5 linked regions of the Halohasta litchfieldiae genome follow. The protein of the gene in region 1 binds, or shares a complex with, the protein of each later gene. Links are inferred from orthologs where the notes say so. Each region holds a gene or a part of one and is shown in the gene's direction. Other genes may lie near its edges. The genes, in order: HALTADL_RS00920, HALTADL_RS03015, HALTADL_RS13595, HALTADL_RS13600 and HALTADL_RS03020.

What was found.
Region 2: HALTADL_RS00920 (region 1) and HALTADL_RS03015 share a complex: the UniProt entries of both Methanocaldococcus jannaschii proteins name them as parts of the RNA polymerase complex. The link is inferred for Halohasta litchfieldiae from one-to-one orthologs.
Region 3: HALTADL_RS00920 (region 1) and HALTADL_RS13595 share a complex: the UniProt entries of both Methanocaldococcus jannaschii proteins name them as parts of the RNA polymerase complex. The link is inferred for Halohasta litchfieldiae from one-to-one orthologs.
Region 4: HALTADL_RS00920 (region 1) and HALTADL_RS13600 share a complex: the UniProt entries of both Methanocaldococcus jannaschii proteins name them as parts of the RNA polymerase complex. The link is inferred for Halohasta litchfieldiae from one-to-one orthologs.
Region 5: HALTADL_RS00920 (region 1) and HALTADL_RS03020 share a complex: the UniProt entries of both Methanocaldococcus jannaschii proteins name them as parts of the RNA polymerase complex. The link is inferred for Halohasta litchfieldiae from one-to-one orthologs.

What each region holds. Positions count from the first base shown.
Region 1 is NZ_CP024845.1:175,053-178,619, reverse strand. The notes cover bases 446-3,400. They hold HALTADL_RS00920 (RNA polymerase Rpb4 family protein), read left to right. Parts: upstream 446-1,722; coding sequence 1,723-2,079; downstream 2,080-3,400. Other genes in these bases: HALTADL_RS00910 (16S ribosomal RNA methyltransferase A), read left to right, coding at 2,903-3,400; HALTADL_RS00915 (DUF655 domain-containing protein), read left to right, coding at 2,215-2,802; HALTADL_RS00925 (50S ribosomal protein L21e), read left to right, coding at 1,433-1,726; HALTADL_RS00930 (GNAT family N-acetyltransferase), read left to right, coding at 874-1,350; HALTADL_RS00935 (archease), read right to left, coding at 446-689. Outside these bases: HALTADL_RS00940 (DoxX family protein), read right to left, coding at 1-208; more of HALTADL_RS00935, read right to left, coding at 273-445; more of HALTADL_RS00910, read left to right, coding at 3,401-3,567. UniProt on the Methanocaldococcus jannaschii protein: DNA-dependent RNA polymerase (RNAP) catalyzes the transcription of DNA into RNA using the four ribonucleoside triphosphates as substrates. This subunit is less well bound than the others.
Region 2 is NZ_CP024845.1:601,877-605,284, forward strand. What follows is about bases 613-3,408. They hold HALTADL_RS03015 (DNA-directed RNA polymerase subunit H), read left to right. Parts: upstream 613-1,794; coding sequence 1,795-2,022; downstream 2,023-3,408. Other genes in these bases: HALTADL_RS03000 (hypothetical protein), read left to right, coding at 613-891; HALTADL_RS03020 (DNA-directed RNA polymerase subunit B''), read left to right, coding at 2,019-3,408. Also shown: HALTADL_RS02995 (protein-L-isoaspartate O-methyltransferase family protein), read left to right, coding at 1-556; more of HALTADL_RS03000, read left to right, coding at 595-612. UniProt on the Methanocaldococcus jannaschii protein: DNA-dependent RNA polymerase (RNAP) catalyzes the transcription of DNA into RNA using the four ribonucleoside triphosphates as substrates.
Region 3 is NZ_CP024845.1:2,693,914-2,697,510, forward strand. Bases 613-3,597 are described here. They hold HALTADL_RS13595 (DNA-directed RNA polymerase subunit N), read left to right. Parts: upstream 613-2,001; coding sequence 2,002-2,193; downstream 2,194-3,597. Other genes in these bases: HALTADL_RS13580 (50S ribosomal protein L18e), read left to right, coding at 810-1,163; HALTADL_RS13585 (50S ribosomal protein L13), read left to right, coding at 1,160-1,597; HALTADL_RS13590 (30S ribosomal protein S9), read left to right, coding at 1,591-1,989; HALTADL_RS13600 (DNA-directed RNA polymerase subunit K), read left to right, coding at 2,190-2,360; eno (phosphopyruvate hydratase), read left to right, coding at 2,363-3,568. In the rest of the region: HALTADL_RS13570 (DNA-directed RNA polymerase subunit D), read left to right, coding at 1-531. UniProt on the Methanocaldococcus jannaschii protein: DNA-dependent RNA polymerase (RNAP) catalyzes the transcription of DNA into RNA using the four ribonucleoside triphosphates as substrates.
Region 4 is NZ_CP024845.1:2,694,904-2,698,299, forward strand. The notes cover bases 1-2,784. They hold HALTADL_RS13600 (DNA-directed RNA polymerase subunit K), read left to right. Parts: upstream 1-1,199; coding sequence 1,200-1,370; downstream 1,371-2,784. Other genes in these bases: HALTADL_RS13580 (50S ribosomal protein L18e), read left to right, coding at 1-173; HALTADL_RS13585 (50S ribosomal protein L13), read left to right, coding at 170-607; HALTADL_RS13590 (30S ribosomal protein S9), read left to right, coding at 601-999; HALTADL_RS13595 (DNA-directed RNA polymerase subunit N), read left to right, coding at 1,012-1,203; eno (phosphopyruvate hydratase), read left to right, coding at 1,373-2,578. Outside these bases: more of rpsB, read left to right, coding at 2,785-3,354. UniProt on the Methanocaldococcus jannaschii protein: DNA-dependent RNA polymerase (RNAP) catalyzes the transcription of DNA into RNA using the four ribonucleoside triphosphates as substrates.
Region 5 is NZ_CP024845.1:603,227-606,790, forward strand. The notes cover bases 1-2,952. They hold HALTADL_RS03020 (DNA-directed RNA polymerase subunit B''), read left to right. Parts: upstream 1-668; coding sequence 669-2,237; downstream 2,238-2,952. Other genes in these bases: HALTADL_RS03015 (DNA-directed RNA polymerase subunit H), read left to right, coding at 445-672; rpoB (DNA-directed RNA polymerase subunit B), read left to right, coding at 2,240-2,952. In the rest of the region: more of rpoB, read left to right, coding at 2,953-3,564. UniProt on the Methanocaldococcus jannaschii protein: DNA-dependent RNA polymerase (RNAP) catalyzes the transcription of DNA into RNA using the four ribonucleoside triphosphates as substrates. The Rpo2 subunit (Rpo2N and Rpo2C in this organism) is implicated in DNA promoter recognition and in nucleotide binding.

The sequences.
Region 1 (3,567 bases):
CCCCGACGACAGCGAGAAAGCCACCGATTAGCGTGGCGATGATGAATGGGGTCGTGAACGCCGCGACGAGGAAGTCGACGACGTTCGCTGGCTGACTGCCGGATGGCTTGACATACTCAACGTGTGCGGTTACGGAGCCGACGAAGGCGGCGAGTGTGGCCACCATGGCGGCACAAACACCGAGGCTACGACGAAGATGGGTGGTCATACCCGAGATAGTAGCTTCGGGGTCCTAACTGCAACGATCTCTTCAGTTCTGACGAGTGTTCAGCTCAGACATCAAAAACAACGTAGCCGTACCAACCAGCATCGCGCCGGTCGACGTCCATTTCGGAGTAGGTGACGGCTTTGATCTCGCGGGCAGAGACCTCGGCCAGTGGCACACCGCGCGCGCTGGCGGTAACAAGCCATTCGTTTTGATCAGGTTCGCGGACTTGGGCTTCGTTGTCGACAGGCAGCACCAGTCGCACGTCCCGTTCGTAGATGAGTTGGTCGAGATACTCATACAGCAGTGCCTCGACCGATTCGGCGCGACACTCGATCTCGAAGCGGTCGCCGCAGTCTTCGGAGATCGACTCGCACATCGCGGCGGCCAGTCCGTCGGCAATCGCCCCGAAGAGGCCGCCGAGATCCGGCGCGGTCGCCTCGACAGCGATATCGGCGGTGTGCTCCCGAAGCCTGTAGCCCATTGCTGGCTATTTGATCGCTGTCGACATGACGGCTTCGACTCGGCTGGTGAGTCCGTCTCGGAGCGCGCCGTGGATCAGGAACAATCTGGGTCGGGAAACTGTGTGGATCGGGAGATAGCTTCGGGGCGAGTCGGGCCTCGATAGCCCGGAGGAGTTAATATGCTTGTGGGCAATATACAGGTTAGTGAGCGCGACCGTCGAGAAACGAGTCGACGCGGCGGGTGAAACCGACTACGTCGACGCCGCCTGGCAGCTGAAAGAACACATCCACAATAAAGAGGGTGTGCTCAAACAGCGCCGCGGCTTCTTTATCGACGCCTATCGACGGTCGTCGACGCATCTGTTTTTCGAGGACGGCGAGCTGGTCGCCTTTGCCTCGGTTCGCCGCGATGGCTACATTCTGTTTTTGGCTGTCCGACCCGATGCCCGCGGGCGAGGCTACGGCCAGCGACTGATTGCCGAAATCGCCACCGAACACAACACGGTGACCTGCCACGCGCGCACGACAAACGAAGACGCACTCGGGTTCTACGAACACCTCGGCTTTCGGATTACGCGCCATATCGAGAACTACTACGAGGACAGCGGCGACGCCTACTACCTCAAACTCGGCGAGGACAGCTCCATTCGGGACAAGGTCTCGGAGTTTTTTAGCCGCTGAGGGTCGACCGTGGGGGTAAGTGACGTGGCAGGCGCGGAACGCACGTTTTATAAGCGAACCGCAAGTATTCGAACCCACGACTATGCCGAGTTCCAATGGGCCCATGAAGGGGACGCGAGGAAAGCTATCGAACGACCCACGCGACCGTGGCACATCGCCGCCACAGCGCGCAATCCAGGAGTTCGAGGCGGGCCAGAAGGTCCACCTCACACTCGACCCGAGCGTGCGAGAAGGGCGGTTCCACCCGCGCTTCAACGGTCTCACCGGTGAGGTAACCGGGAAACAGGGCAGCGCCTTTACGGTCGCAATCAACGATGGCGGCAAGGACAAAACGGTCATCGCCCGCGCCGCCCACCTCAAAGAACAGACTGAATGACTATCTTCAAGGAGAAAGTCGACGAGGAGTACATTACCATCTCGGAGGTCAAACCACTCCTCGGCGAGGTCGAAGCCGAGCGCGCGGCCGACGAGGACCGTGAGCTGCGCTACGAACTTGCGCGTGCCATCGAACACGTCAACCGCTATGCGGTGCTCGACCCCGAGGAAGCCCGCGAACTCGTCGACCAGCTGATCGAACTCGACAAGGTCAACGAGAAGACCGCCCACAAGATCGTCGACATCCTCCCGCAGGACCGCACCGAACTGCGGTCGATCTACGCCAAAGAGCGCTTTGCGCTCGACGGCGACGAACTCGACGAGATCCTGAATCTCGTCTCGAAATACGTCTAACTGCTGTGGGCCACGGGACTCATTCCCGTTGTGGACCACGTGCTTCGTCTCTTCGGCGCTCCGTACAGATAGCGACGCCCATGTTGTATCAGCCGTAGGCGATTTTTTAAGTGGCTTGTCGCCGTACCATCCTGTATGTCCAACTCCGAGAACGGTACTGGTGATGACGACGAGTCGACGACCCACGCCGTTGTTCTCGATTATCTCCCTCACGGTCGGTCCGACGACAACCGACCACAGTATCAGAAAAACCCCGTCGCCTACGCCCTCACCGAGGATTCTTTCGATCTCTTCGAACTCACGCTGACCGACGAGGCGGATATTAATATCGTCGACCGCGTGGCGGTCGATCCGCTGGATGACGAACAGATCGACACCCTCCAACAGATCGAGTTCGACGACCTCACCAGTTCGGCCCAATCTGAACTGGAGTACGCAATCGAGGCGATCATCGACGCCGACGAAGGGCGCTTTGTCGACTTCTACAACGAGGCCCAGCCGATCACGCTCCGGCTCCACCAACTGAATCTGCTGCCCGGGATCGGCAAAAAACTCCGAAACAAGATCCTCGACACACGGAAGCGGGGACCTTTCGAGAGCTTCGAGGAACTCTCCGAGCGCGTGGGCGGGCTCCACCGACCCAAGGAGGTCCTGATCGAGCGAATCGAAGAAGAAATTCGGGACGAGGATCTGAAGTACAAAATCTTCGCCAGATCGGAGTAACCCGTCGACGCTCGACCGATGGCAACGATCAGACGATAGGTCACAGACCCACCCACCGAGAAGCGGGATGTTTAGGCCGACAGAGCCGGAAAGTGGGTCAATGACTGTTTCCGACCACTCTGACCCCGGAACCCGCGATCCGGACGCCCTCATCCGGCGGGCTGGCAACCGCGGCAACCCGGATTTCGACCAACACTTTCTGGTCGACGACCGCGTCGTCGACCGCATCCCCGGCTTTCTGCCCGACGATGCAGACACCTCCCACGTCCTCGAAATCGGTGGCGGACCGGGCGTACTTACCGACCGCCTGCTCGCGGTCGCCGACCACGTCACGGTTATCGAGCGCGACCCGAACTTTGCCGCCCATCTCCGCGAGGAGTTCGCCGAGGCTGTCGATGCGGGGCAACTAACTGTGATCGAAGGCGATGCGCTCGAAGTCGACCTTCCTGACTTTTCGGCTTGCGTCTCGAATCTCCCCTACAGCGCCTCCAGCGAGATCGCGTTTCGACTCCTGCCGCTCGACAAGCCGCTCGTCTTGATGTTTCAAAAGGAGTTCGCCGACCGGATGGCCAGCGAGGTCGCCGCCGATGAGTACGGTCGACTCTCAGTGAGCGCCCAACACTATGCTGACGTCGAGATCGTCGAATACGTTCCCAACACAGCATTCGATCCCCAGCCAGCGGTCCAGAGTGCGATTGTCCGCCTCACGCCGCGGGACCCCGATTACGAAGTCGACGACGAGCAGTTCTTCCTCGATTTCGTGAA
Region 2 (3,408 bases), 430 kb from region 1 along the record:
CCTGATCGCGCTGGATGCTCAGTCAGGCGATGAGACGCTGATCGTCGGCTCGGGGGTCGGATACACCGCCGCCGCACTCGCCGAAATCGTCGGCGGTCGACACGTCCACGCTATCGATCTCGACCGCCAACTCGTCTCGCTGGCCCGCCAGAACCTCCAGTCGACGGGCTACGACCACGTCTTGGTCGACCGCCGAGACGGAGCCAACGGCTACCCCGAGTACGCCCCGTTTGACCGTATTTTGGTCGAGAGTTCGGTCATCGAGCCACCGCGCGCGCTGGTCGACCAACTCGCTCCCGGTGGTCGACTGGTCATCCCACAGGGCACGACCAGTCAAACGCTCGTAGCCTTTGAGCGCGATCCCAAGAGTCGGACCGTCGAGACGGCTGCCGAATTCGGCCCAGTGCGGTTCCGACCGATGTTGGTCGACGGCGAGCAGGCAAGCACCCCGGTTCGCAACCGCACCGAACGCGAGGACAGCGAGTTCGACGAGCAGGGCTACTTCGCGCCGTCGGGCTGGGAATACGAGTGGCTCGATTGGGACGAACGGTTGTAAGCGACACACTCAGGAATTAGGGGTCCAAATAAGGGAATATGGCTGACTCAGCACAACCGCCGGGCGACGAACGCGTCGACCCCTCGTCCGGAGAGCGGGCCGCAGATGTTGATTTTGGGGAGCTCACACTGAAAGAGCGGATCGCACTCGCAACCGCCCAACGGCCCGCCCTCGGTCTGTTTCTCGTCCTCTTTAGCCTGTTTGCCTTCACGTTCTTCATCGCGCTTGCGCTGGTCTATCCCACCGTCGCCGGCCTGTTTATTCTCGTGACGCTGGTGGTCACCCTGCTCGGCGTTGGTGGGTTTCTTATACTGCGTCGACTTGACCGAATGTGAGTCGACGGAAGGTCGACTGTTCTAAGTAAATATAATTAAGTAGTGCCCGGAGCGGGATTTGAACCTCAGTCGTTTCGCTCTCTGCGTTCGCTTCACTCCTTGGTTCAAATCCGCAGACAGTCGTTTCTCGGATTTAGAACTAGTCGCGACACGGTAAACCGGTCGCTCATGAAAGTTGAATCCGAGAAAACGCCCGGAGCGGGATTTGAACCCGCGTCACAACCGTGACAGGGTTGTATGATGGGCCACTACACCATCCGGGCTTCCTGCAACCATTCGTATCCGGGGCAGACGTTTAAGGCTTATTAGTTGCCCCCGCCCCGTCGTGCGATACCGTGCCACTGGCCGGTCGACGGATCGACCACGTTGTCCGGTCGCTGGTCGACTGGCCGGAGCGGGATTTGAACTTCGGTCGCTCTGCTCACTACGTTCGCGTCGCTCCTTAGTTCAAATCCCTCAGTGAGTCGTTTTACCGACTCACGGTGTTGCTGAGTACACGCTACGCTCACGGCTACGCCGTTCGCTGTCGTGGCGCGTAGCGCCACGCAAACGCGCTGCTCAGCGTTATTGTTCGTCGGAAAAAGCGCCCGGAGCGGGATTTGAACCCGCGTCACAACCGTGACAGGGTTGTATGATGGGCCACTACACCATCCGGGCGAACCGTACTACAACGTCTCCCCGAGACACAAATAAGGCTTCCTTTTTGAAGGCCGTGTGGTATCCGGTACCGAACAGGCCCAAAAGCATATAGTAGTCGACAGCCTGCCATACAGTATCACGCCCTCCTGCGGTCGGTGAGCCGCTGGTGTCGGGCGAAGTTGGCAACTGTTAAATGGCTCGGCTTTCTAACTCGCTGTAGTATCTCGTGACAGTAGCTTCTTCCCACCAACAGATAACTCACCCATGGTAGATGTCAGCCAACACGAACTTGTCCCAGACCATATCATCCTCGATGAGCCCGAAATCGAATCGGTTCTCGAGGAGTATGATCTCAGCCGTACCGACTTACCGAAAATTAAAACCAATGATCCAGCACTTCCCGACGACGCCACACCGGGCGACGTCCTCAAAATCGTCCGCGACTCACGTACAACCGAAACCGCAATCTCATACCGACTGGTGATCGAATGAACCGGCAAGACCGACGCACGATCTCCCGGGAGTATTTCGAGGAAGACCGACTCGCAGAACACCACTTCCGCTCGTTCAACGCCTTTCTCGACAAGGGCATGCAGCAGGTCGTCGACGAAAAAGAGACCATCGACACCGACATCGGCGACAAGGAGGGCCAAGAGCCCGTCTACGTCGAACTCGGTGACATCCGCATCCTCACGCCGCGTGTGCGAGAGGCCGACGGCTCCGAAGAACTCCTGTACCCACAGGAAGCGCGACTCCGGAATATCACCTACGCAGCCCCCGTTTTCATGGAGATGTCGATCATCCGCGGTGGCGAAGACGAACCCGAAACGGTCGTCGACTCCACCGAAACCAAGGTCGGCCGCATGCCGATCATGGTCGGCTCCCAGAACTGTAACATTCAGGGCTTCTCGGATCAGGAACTGATCGAGATCGGTGAAGACCCCGTCGACCCCGGTGGCTACTTCATCGTCAACGGCTCCGAGCGCGTGCTGATGACCAGCGAGGACCTCGCCCCGAACAAGATTCTGGCCGAACACGATACGAAATACGGCGACGATATTCAGGTCGCCAAAACGTTTAGCCAGCGTCGTGGCTACCGCGCACTCGTTCTCTGTGAGCGCAACCGCGAAGGCCTGCTCGAAGTCAGCTTCCCATCCGTTTCGGGCAGCGTCGACTTCGTCACACTCGTCCGGGCACTCGGGCTCGAATCCGACCAGGAGATCGTCCACCGTGTGTCGGAAGACCCCGAGATCGTCAAATTCATGCTGGAGAATCTGGAGGAAGCCGAAGTCCAGACCACCGAGGAAGCAATCGAAACCCTCGGAAAACGTGTTGCCTCCGGGCAAGGCAAAAACTACCAGCTCAAACGCGCCAACTACGTCATTGATCGATATCTCCTGCCACACCTCCACGAGGAGGGTGCCGAAGACGAGGAGATCCGCATCAACAAGGCCTACTACCTCTGCCGAATGGCCGAAGCCTGCTTTGAGCTCGCTCTCGACCGACGCGAGGCCGACGACAAGGACCACTACGCCAACAAGCGGCTGAAGGTCTCGGGCGATCTGATGACCGACCTGTTCCGGACAGCCCTCAACAAGCTCTCCCGGGACGTGAAATATCAGCTCGAACGCGCCAACATGCGAAACCGTGATCTCTCGGTCGGCACCGTCGTCCGTTCCGACGTGCTCACCGAGCGACTCGAACACCCGATTGCCACTGGTAATTGGGTCGGTGGCCGCTCCGGCGTGAGCCAGCTGGTCGACCGAACTGACTACATGGGGGTTCTGTCCCACCTGCGCCGACTTCGCTCGCCGCTGAGTCGCTCGCAGCCGCACTTCGAGGCACGGGATCTGCACGCGACCCAGTGGGGTCGCATCT
Region 3 (3,597 bases), 2.5 Mb from region 1 along the record:
CCGCTGGACGACTTCGAGATCGGTGACACCGTCACGGTCGCACTCGATGTCGAAGGGCCGGCGACCGCCTACTCGGGCGATATCGAATCGTCCGATCCGCTGGTCGAGCCAGCCGATCAGAACGTGCCGATCATCGAGCTCAAAGAGGGCCAGCGCCTGGAGTTCGAGGCCGAGGCAGTCTTGGACCACGGCAAAAGCCACGCCAAACATCAGGGCGGCGTCTCGGTCGGCTTCCGTCACCTCCAGCAGGTTGAGGTCGGTGACGACATCGGCGAGTTCGACGACCAAGAGCCACAGATCCTTCGCGGGGTTATCGAAACCGAAGACGGCGAACTCGTTCTCACCAACGAGTTCGACAACGATCTCACGAATCGGTACCCCGGCAAGGAACTCGAAGTGACCGACGTGCCCGGAGCCTACGTCTTCCACGTGGAGACTGACGGCTCCTTCTCGGTTGAGGAACTAGTGCTTCGCGCCGCCGAATCGATCGGTGCCCGCGCGGACGAACTACACGACGCAGTTACGGCCTAACGAAACCCACATGACCACACCACTCTCGATCCAACTGGCCGCCCGCGCTGCTGGTGAGACACCTGTCTCGCCATCGCTCGGGGGTCGACACGGTCGCCTGATGACAGGCCGACAGTGTGGGAGGATCGAAAGTGGTAATAGGTGGAGTGGAGTACACCGGAGTGCGAGCAGGGATAGCCAAGTCTGGCCAACGGCGCAGCGTTCAGGGCGCTGTCCTGTAGAGGTCCGCAGGTTCAAATCCTGCTCCCTGCACTCCGTTTTCTATCAGGAGCATTATAATGAGCAGTAAGACGAATCCGAGACTTCAGAGTCTCATCGCCGAGCTGAAGACGGCCGCGGGCGACTCCGATGCCGCAGTCTGGCAGGACGTCGCCGACCGTCTCGAAAAGCCACGGCGCACCCACGCAGAAGTCAATCTCGGTCGCATCGAACGGTACGCCCGTGACGATGAGACCATTGTTGTTCCAGGAAAGGTCCTGGGCAGTGGTGTGCTTGAAACGAACGTCACCGTCGCCGCCGTCGACTTCTCGTCGACAGCCCAAACGAAGATCGGGCAGGTCGGCGACGCAGTGAGCCTCGAAGAAATCATCGAGTCGAATCCAGACGGAACGAACGTCCGGGTGATTCGATGAGCGCAGCCGAGTTCGAGGTCGACGTCGTCGTCGATGCCCGAGACTGTATTCTCGGTCGCGTCGCCAGCGAGGTCGCACAGAAGGTCCTCTCCGGACAGCGTGTCGCGGTGGTCAACGCCGAACACGCCGTCATCACCGGGAACAAAGAGGATACACTGGACACCTACCGAACACGCGCAGAGCTTGGTTCGGATCGCGGCCCGTACTACCCGAAACGGCCCGACCGCATCTTCAAGCGCGCGATTCGTGGGATGATCCCGTACAAAAAGAAACACGGCCGTGAGGCCTTCGAGAACGTCCGCGTCTACGTCGGCAACCCGTACGACGAAGAGGGCGAAGTTCTCGACGGCACCTCACTGGACCGCCTGTCGAACATCAAATTCATTTCTCTGGGAGAGGTCTCGGAGAAACTGGGAGCGAACGTCACATGGTAACTAACACATCAGGCAAAAAGAAGACGGCCGTCGCTCGCGCCACCGTGCGCGAGGGCGAGGGTCGTATTCGTATCAACTCCCAGCCAGTCGAGCTGGTTGAACCGGAGATGGCACGTCTCAAGATGCTCGAACCGTTCCGCATCGCGGGCGACGACCTTCGTGACAGCGTCGACATCGACGTCACTGTCAACGGTGGCGGCTTCAGTGGTCAGGCAGACGCCGTTCGGACGGCGCTGGCCCGTGGACTTGTGCAGCATCTTAATGATGCTGAACTGCGTGAAGCATACATGCAGTTCGACCGCTCGCTGCTGGTCAACGACGTTCGGCAGTCCGAACCCAAAAAATGGGGTGGCCCTGGTGCCCGTGCCCGCTACCAGAAGTCCTACCGCTAAGGTGACCCAACTATGATGATCCCAGTCCGGTGTTTCACCTGTGGCAATGTCATCGGTGAACACTACGAGGAGTTCGACGAACGGTCCGAGAGTGGCGAAGATCCCGCTGAGGTCCTCGACGACCTCGGCGTGACCCGTCACTGCTGTCGGCGCATGATGGTGTCGCACACAGATCTCGTCGACGTTGTTGCCCCCTACCAATGAGAGGCCAGTACAACCGCTACGAGAAAGCCCGCATTCTCGGGGCGCGCGCACTGCAGATCTCCTACGGTGCGCCGGTCCTCGTTGAGACCGCCCAGAGCGAGCCCATCCTCATCGCGGCAGAGGAGTACGACGCGGGCGTGTTGCCGTTCACGGTCAAACGAGACTAACCATGACACAAATCAGCTCAGTTTCCCTACGACGTGTGCTCGACTCCCGTGGCAACCCCACGGTTGAAGCGGATGTACTCACCGAATCCGGCGGCTTCGGCCGTGCGGCAGCGCCCTCGGGCGCTTCGACCGGCGAGTACGAGGCAATCGAACTCCCGGCCAACGAGGCGATTGCCAACGCGAGAGAACATGCGGTCCCCCGACTCGTCGACACCGTCTACGCTGGCGACCAGCGCGCGGTCGACGGCGCACTTCGTGCCGCAGACGGCACGGATAACTTCTCGGAGATCGGCGCAAACAGCGCGGTCGCCATCTCGATGGCCGCCGCAAAGGCCGGCGCAGACGTGCTCGGTGCCCCGCTGTACCAGCACCTCGGCGGCGCGTTCCGCGGCGACAACTTCCCGATTCCGCTCGGGAACGTGATTGGCGGCGGCGAACACGCCAAAGACGCCACCGATATCCAAGAGTTCCTCGCCGCACCCGTCGGTGCGCCGAGTGTCGAAGAGGCCGTCTTCGCTAACGCGAAAGTCCACGGCGAGGCTGGCAACATCCTCGACGAGCGTGGCATCGGCGCAGGCAAAGGCGACGAGGGTGCATGGGCACCCCCGATTTCGGACGCCGAAGCCTTCGAGATCATGGAGGAGGCGACCTCCCGCGTTTCGGAGGCGGTCGGCTTCGAGATCCGATTCGGACTCGACGTTGCAGCCACCGAGATGTACGACGAGGACAGCGACTCCTACGTCTACAGCGACGAAGAGAAGTCGACCGACGAGCAGATCGAGTATATGGTCGATCTGGTCGAGGAGTACGACCTCGCGTATGTCGAGGACCCACTCGACGAGAACGACTACGAGGCGTTCGCCGAGATCACCGAGCTGGTCGGTGACCGGACGATGATCTGTGGTGACGACCTGTTCGTGACCAACGTCTCGCGGCTCGAAGAGGGAATCGAAACCGGCGCTGGCAACAGCATCCTCATCAAACCAAACCAGATCGGTTCGCTGTCGGATACCTTCGACGCGATCGAACTGGCGGTTCGAAACGAGTACAAGACGATCATCTCTCACCGCTCGGGCGAAACCGAAGACACGACGATTGCACACCTCGCGGTCGCAACCGACGCCGACTACATCAAGACCGGCACGGTTGCGGGCGAGCGAACCGCCAAGCTGAACGAACTTATCAGAATCGCGGAAGACGCAGTATGAGCGACAACGAAACCGAAACCGTAGAGACA
Region 4 (3,396 bases), 2.5 Mb from region 1 along the record:
TTGTTCCAGGAAAGGTCCTGGGCAGTGGTGTGCTTGAAACGAACGTCACCGTCGCCGCCGTCGACTTCTCGTCGACAGCCCAAACGAAGATCGGGCAGGTCGGCGACGCAGTGAGCCTCGAAGAAATCATCGAGTCGAATCCAGACGGAACGAACGTCCGGGTGATTCGATGAGCGCAGCCGAGTTCGAGGTCGACGTCGTCGTCGATGCCCGAGACTGTATTCTCGGTCGCGTCGCCAGCGAGGTCGCACAGAAGGTCCTCTCCGGACAGCGTGTCGCGGTGGTCAACGCCGAACACGCCGTCATCACCGGGAACAAAGAGGATACACTGGACACCTACCGAACACGCGCAGAGCTTGGTTCGGATCGCGGCCCGTACTACCCGAAACGGCCCGACCGCATCTTCAAGCGCGCGATTCGTGGGATGATCCCGTACAAAAAGAAACACGGCCGTGAGGCCTTCGAGAACGTCCGCGTCTACGTCGGCAACCCGTACGACGAAGAGGGCGAAGTTCTCGACGGCACCTCACTGGACCGCCTGTCGAACATCAAATTCATTTCTCTGGGAGAGGTCTCGGAGAAACTGGGAGCGAACGTCACATGGTAACTAACACATCAGGCAAAAAGAAGACGGCCGTCGCTCGCGCCACCGTGCGCGAGGGCGAGGGTCGTATTCGTATCAACTCCCAGCCAGTCGAGCTGGTTGAACCGGAGATGGCACGTCTCAAGATGCTCGAACCGTTCCGCATCGCGGGCGACGACCTTCGTGACAGCGTCGACATCGACGTCACTGTCAACGGTGGCGGCTTCAGTGGTCAGGCAGACGCCGTTCGGACGGCGCTGGCCCGTGGACTTGTGCAGCATCTTAATGATGCTGAACTGCGTGAAGCATACATGCAGTTCGACCGCTCGCTGCTGGTCAACGACGTTCGGCAGTCCGAACCCAAAAAATGGGGTGGCCCTGGTGCCCGTGCCCGCTACCAGAAGTCCTACCGCTAAGGTGACCCAACTATGATGATCCCAGTCCGGTGTTTCACCTGTGGCAATGTCATCGGTGAACACTACGAGGAGTTCGACGAACGGTCCGAGAGTGGCGAAGATCCCGCTGAGGTCCTCGACGACCTCGGCGTGACCCGTCACTGCTGTCGGCGCATGATGGTGTCGCACACAGATCTCGTCGACGTTGTTGCCCCCTACCAATGAGAGGCCAGTACAACCGCTACGAGAAAGCCCGCATTCTCGGGGCGCGCGCACTGCAGATCTCCTACGGTGCGCCGGTCCTCGTTGAGACCGCCCAGAGCGAGCCCATCCTCATCGCGGCAGAGGAGTACGACGCGGGCGTGTTGCCGTTCACGGTCAAACGAGACTAACCATGACACAAATCAGCTCAGTTTCCCTACGACGTGTGCTCGACTCCCGTGGCAACCCCACGGTTGAAGCGGATGTACTCACCGAATCCGGCGGCTTCGGCCGTGCGGCAGCGCCCTCGGGCGCTTCGACCGGCGAGTACGAGGCAATCGAACTCCCGGCCAACGAGGCGATTGCCAACGCGAGAGAACATGCGGTCCCCCGACTCGTCGACACCGTCTACGCTGGCGACCAGCGCGCGGTCGACGGCGCACTTCGTGCCGCAGACGGCACGGATAACTTCTCGGAGATCGGCGCAAACAGCGCGGTCGCCATCTCGATGGCCGCCGCAAAGGCCGGCGCAGACGTGCTCGGTGCCCCGCTGTACCAGCACCTCGGCGGCGCGTTCCGCGGCGACAACTTCCCGATTCCGCTCGGGAACGTGATTGGCGGCGGCGAACACGCCAAAGACGCCACCGATATCCAAGAGTTCCTCGCCGCACCCGTCGGTGCGCCGAGTGTCGAAGAGGCCGTCTTCGCTAACGCGAAAGTCCACGGCGAGGCTGGCAACATCCTCGACGAGCGTGGCATCGGCGCAGGCAAAGGCGACGAGGGTGCATGGGCACCCCCGATTTCGGACGCCGAAGCCTTCGAGATCATGGAGGAGGCGACCTCCCGCGTTTCGGAGGCGGTCGGCTTCGAGATCCGATTCGGACTCGACGTTGCAGCCACCGAGATGTACGACGAGGACAGCGACTCCTACGTCTACAGCGACGAAGAGAAGTCGACCGACGAGCAGATCGAGTATATGGTCGATCTGGTCGAGGAGTACGACCTCGCGTATGTCGAGGACCCACTCGACGAGAACGACTACGAGGCGTTCGCCGAGATCACCGAGCTGGTCGGTGACCGGACGATGATCTGTGGTGACGACCTGTTCGTGACCAACGTCTCGCGGCTCGAAGAGGGAATCGAAACCGGCGCTGGCAACAGCATCCTCATCAAACCAAACCAGATCGGTTCGCTGTCGGATACCTTCGACGCGATCGAACTGGCGGTTCGAAACGAGTACAAGACGATCATCTCTCACCGCTCGGGCGAAACCGAAGACACGACGATTGCACACCTCGCGGTCGCAACCGACGCCGACTACATCAAGACCGGCACGGTTGCGGGCGAGCGAACCGCCAAGCTGAACGAACTTATCAGAATCGCGGAAGACGCAGTATGAGCGACAACGAAACCGAAACCGTAGAGACACAGGACGAGCCCGACGAGGTCGACGAGGCCCCAGTCGACGACGAGCCTGTCGAAGCCGAACCGGACGCCGAGGAGTCTGCCGACGAGGCAGCCGCCGAGGCCGAACCAGAAGACGAGGAAGAAGAGGAGTCCTCGCCGTTCGATGACAATGTCATGCCGGACGACGATGTCGACCTCCTCATCCCCGTCGAGGACTACCTCAGCGCAGGTGTCCACATCGGGACCCAACAGAAGACCAAGGACATGGAGCGGTTCATCCACCGCGTCCGTGACGACGGTCTTTACGTCCTCGATGTGAGCCAGACCGACAGCCGCATCCGCACGGCGGCTGACTTCCTCGCGGGCTACGACCCAGAGCAGGTGCTTGTCACCTCCTCGCGGCAGTATGGTCGATTCCCAGCCGAGAAGTTTGCCGAGGCAATCGGCGCACGCGCTCGCACGGGTCGGTTCATCCCCGGCACGCTGACCAACCCCGACTACGCAGGCTACATCGAGCCTGACGTGCTTGTGGTTACGGACCCAATCGGTGACGCCCAAGCGGTCAAAGAGGCGATCACGGTTGGCATCCCGGTCATCGCAATGTGTGACTCGAATAATCAGGTCAGCAACGTCGACCTGGTTATCCCGACGAACAACAAGGGTCGACGCGCGCTGTCTGTCGTCTACTGGCTGCTGGCCAACGAGACGCTCGACCGCCGCAACGCTGGCACGATGTTCGCGCTCGAAGACTTCGAAGCCGACCTATAATCGGTTTCGAACTCCTACGATTTTTTTGGCGTAGTAATAGTC
Region 5 (3,564 bases), 430 kb from region 1 along the record:
GTGAGTCGTTTTACCGACTCACGGTGTTGCTGAGTACACGCTACGCTCACGGCTACGCCGTTCGCTGTCGTGGCGCGTAGCGCCACGCAAACGCGCTGCTCAGCGTTATTGTTCGTCGGAAAAAGCGCCCGGAGCGGGATTTGAACCCGCGTCACAACCGTGACAGGGTTGTATGATGGGCCACTACACCATCCGGGCGAACCGTACTACAACGTCTCCCCGAGACACAAATAAGGCTTCCTTTTTGAAGGCCGTGTGGTATCCGGTACCGAACAGGCCCAAAAGCATATAGTAGTCGACAGCCTGCCATACAGTATCACGCCCTCCTGCGGTCGGTGAGCCGCTGGTGTCGGGCGAAGTTGGCAACTGTTAAATGGCTCGGCTTTCTAACTCGCTGTAGTATCTCGTGACAGTAGCTTCTTCCCACCAACAGATAACTCACCCATGGTAGATGTCAGCCAACACGAACTTGTCCCAGACCATATCATCCTCGATGAGCCCGAAATCGAATCGGTTCTCGAGGAGTATGATCTCAGCCGTACCGACTTACCGAAAATTAAAACCAATGATCCAGCACTTCCCGACGACGCCACACCGGGCGACGTCCTCAAAATCGTCCGCGACTCACGTACAACCGAAACCGCAATCTCATACCGACTGGTGATCGAATGAACCGGCAAGACCGACGCACGATCTCCCGGGAGTATTTCGAGGAAGACCGACTCGCAGAACACCACTTCCGCTCGTTCAACGCCTTTCTCGACAAGGGCATGCAGCAGGTCGTCGACGAAAAAGAGACCATCGACACCGACATCGGCGACAAGGAGGGCCAAGAGCCCGTCTACGTCGAACTCGGTGACATCCGCATCCTCACGCCGCGTGTGCGAGAGGCCGACGGCTCCGAAGAACTCCTGTACCCACAGGAAGCGCGACTCCGGAATATCACCTACGCAGCCCCCGTTTTCATGGAGATGTCGATCATCCGCGGTGGCGAAGACGAACCCGAAACGGTCGTCGACTCCACCGAAACCAAGGTCGGCCGCATGCCGATCATGGTCGGCTCCCAGAACTGTAACATTCAGGGCTTCTCGGATCAGGAACTGATCGAGATCGGTGAAGACCCCGTCGACCCCGGTGGCTACTTCATCGTCAACGGCTCCGAGCGCGTGCTGATGACCAGCGAGGACCTCGCCCCGAACAAGATTCTGGCCGAACACGATACGAAATACGGCGACGATATTCAGGTCGCCAAAACGTTTAGCCAGCGTCGTGGCTACCGCGCACTCGTTCTCTGTGAGCGCAACCGCGAAGGCCTGCTCGAAGTCAGCTTCCCATCCGTTTCGGGCAGCGTCGACTTCGTCACACTCGTCCGGGCACTCGGGCTCGAATCCGACCAGGAGATCGTCCACCGTGTGTCGGAAGACCCCGAGATCGTCAAATTCATGCTGGAGAATCTGGAGGAAGCCGAAGTCCAGACCACCGAGGAAGCAATCGAAACCCTCGGAAAACGTGTTGCCTCCGGGCAAGGCAAAAACTACCAGCTCAAACGCGCCAACTACGTCATTGATCGATATCTCCTGCCACACCTCCACGAGGAGGGTGCCGAAGACGAGGAGATCCGCATCAACAAGGCCTACTACCTCTGCCGAATGGCCGAAGCCTGCTTTGAGCTCGCTCTCGACCGACGCGAGGCCGACGACAAGGACCACTACGCCAACAAGCGGCTGAAGGTCTCGGGCGATCTGATGACCGACCTGTTCCGGACAGCCCTCAACAAGCTCTCCCGGGACGTGAAATATCAGCTCGAACGCGCCAACATGCGAAACCGTGATCTCTCGGTCGGCACCGTCGTCCGTTCCGACGTGCTCACCGAGCGACTCGAACACCCGATTGCCACTGGTAATTGGGTCGGTGGCCGCTCCGGCGTGAGCCAGCTGGTCGACCGAACTGACTACATGGGGGTTCTGTCCCACCTGCGCCGACTTCGCTCGCCGCTGAGTCGCTCGCAGCCGCACTTCGAGGCACGGGATCTGCACGCGACCCAGTGGGGTCGCATCTGTCCCTCCGAGACGCCGGAGGGGCCAAACTGTGGTTTGGTGAAGAACTTCGCTCAGGCAATGGAGCTGAGCCAGGATATCGAGGACGAACAGGGACTGAAACGAGAGCTGTCGTCGATGGGAGTCGAGGGGATCCCCGGCATTGACAGTATTGAACGAACCACCCCGGCGGACGACTAACAATGGCTCAGGCACGAGAAGCGAAAGTATACGTCAACGGTAGTCTGGTTGGAACCCACCCGGACCCCGAACAGCTCGCCGAACAGATCCGAGAAGCCCGCCGCCGCGGCGACGTCTCGGACATGGTCAACGTCTCGGTCCGTGGTCGGACCCAAGAGGTCATCATCAACGCCGATGCTGGCCGGGCCCGCCGCCCACTGATCGTCGTCGAAAACGGCGAACCGCTCCTCGGTGACGAGGAAATCGAGGCCGTCGACGAGGGCGACCTCGAATTCGAGGACCTCGTCGACCGCGGCTACGTCGAGTTCATCGACGCCGAAGAGGAAGAAGACATCCTGATCGGTGTCGACGAAGATGACCTCACCGACAAGCACACCCACCTCGAAATCGATCCGTCGCTGATCTTCGGGATCGGTGCAGGGATGATTCCGTATCCGGAACACAACGCCAGTCCCCGGATTACGATGGGCGCAGGGATGATGAAACAGTCGCTGGGGCTGCCATCCGCCAACTACCGGATCCGACCCGACACGCGTCAGCACCTCCTGCACTACCCGCAGCTCTCGATGGTCAAAACCCAGACCACCGATCAGATCAACTACGACGAGCGACCCGCCGCCCAGAACTTCACGGTCGCCGTCATGAGCTACGAAGGGTTCAATATCGAGGACGCACTCGTGATGAACCAAGGCTCGGTCGACCGCGCGCTCATGCGGTCGCACTTCTTCCGCACCTACGAGGGCGAGGAACGACGCTACCCCGGCGGTCAGGAAGACCACTTCGAGATTCCAAGTCAGGATGTCCGCGGCGCACGCGGGGAAGACGCCTACACGCATCTCGACGACGACGGGCTCGTCAACCCCGAGACGGTTGTCGACGAGAATTCGGTCCTGCTCGGCAAGACCAGCCCACCGCGGTTCCTCGAAGAACCCGACGATATGGGCGGTCTTAGCCCGCAGAAGCGGCGTGAGACTTCGGTGACGATGCGTTCGGGCGAGGACGGCGTCGTCGACACGGTCACGCTGATGGAGGGCGAAGACGGCTCGAAGCTCTCGAAGGTCAAAGTTCGAGACGAGCGAATCCCAGAGCTTGGTGACAAGTTCGCCTCCCGGCACGGCCAGAAGGGTGTTGTGGGCCACTTGGCACCACAGGAAGATATGCCGTTTACCGAGGAAGGACTCGTTCCCGACCTCGTGCTGAACCCACACGCACTCCCATCGCGGATGACTGTGGGCCACGTGCTGGAAATGCTCGGCGGGAAGGTTGGTGCGCTCGAAGGACGGCGCGTCGACGGGACGCCGTTCCAGGGCGAAGACGAAGAGGAACT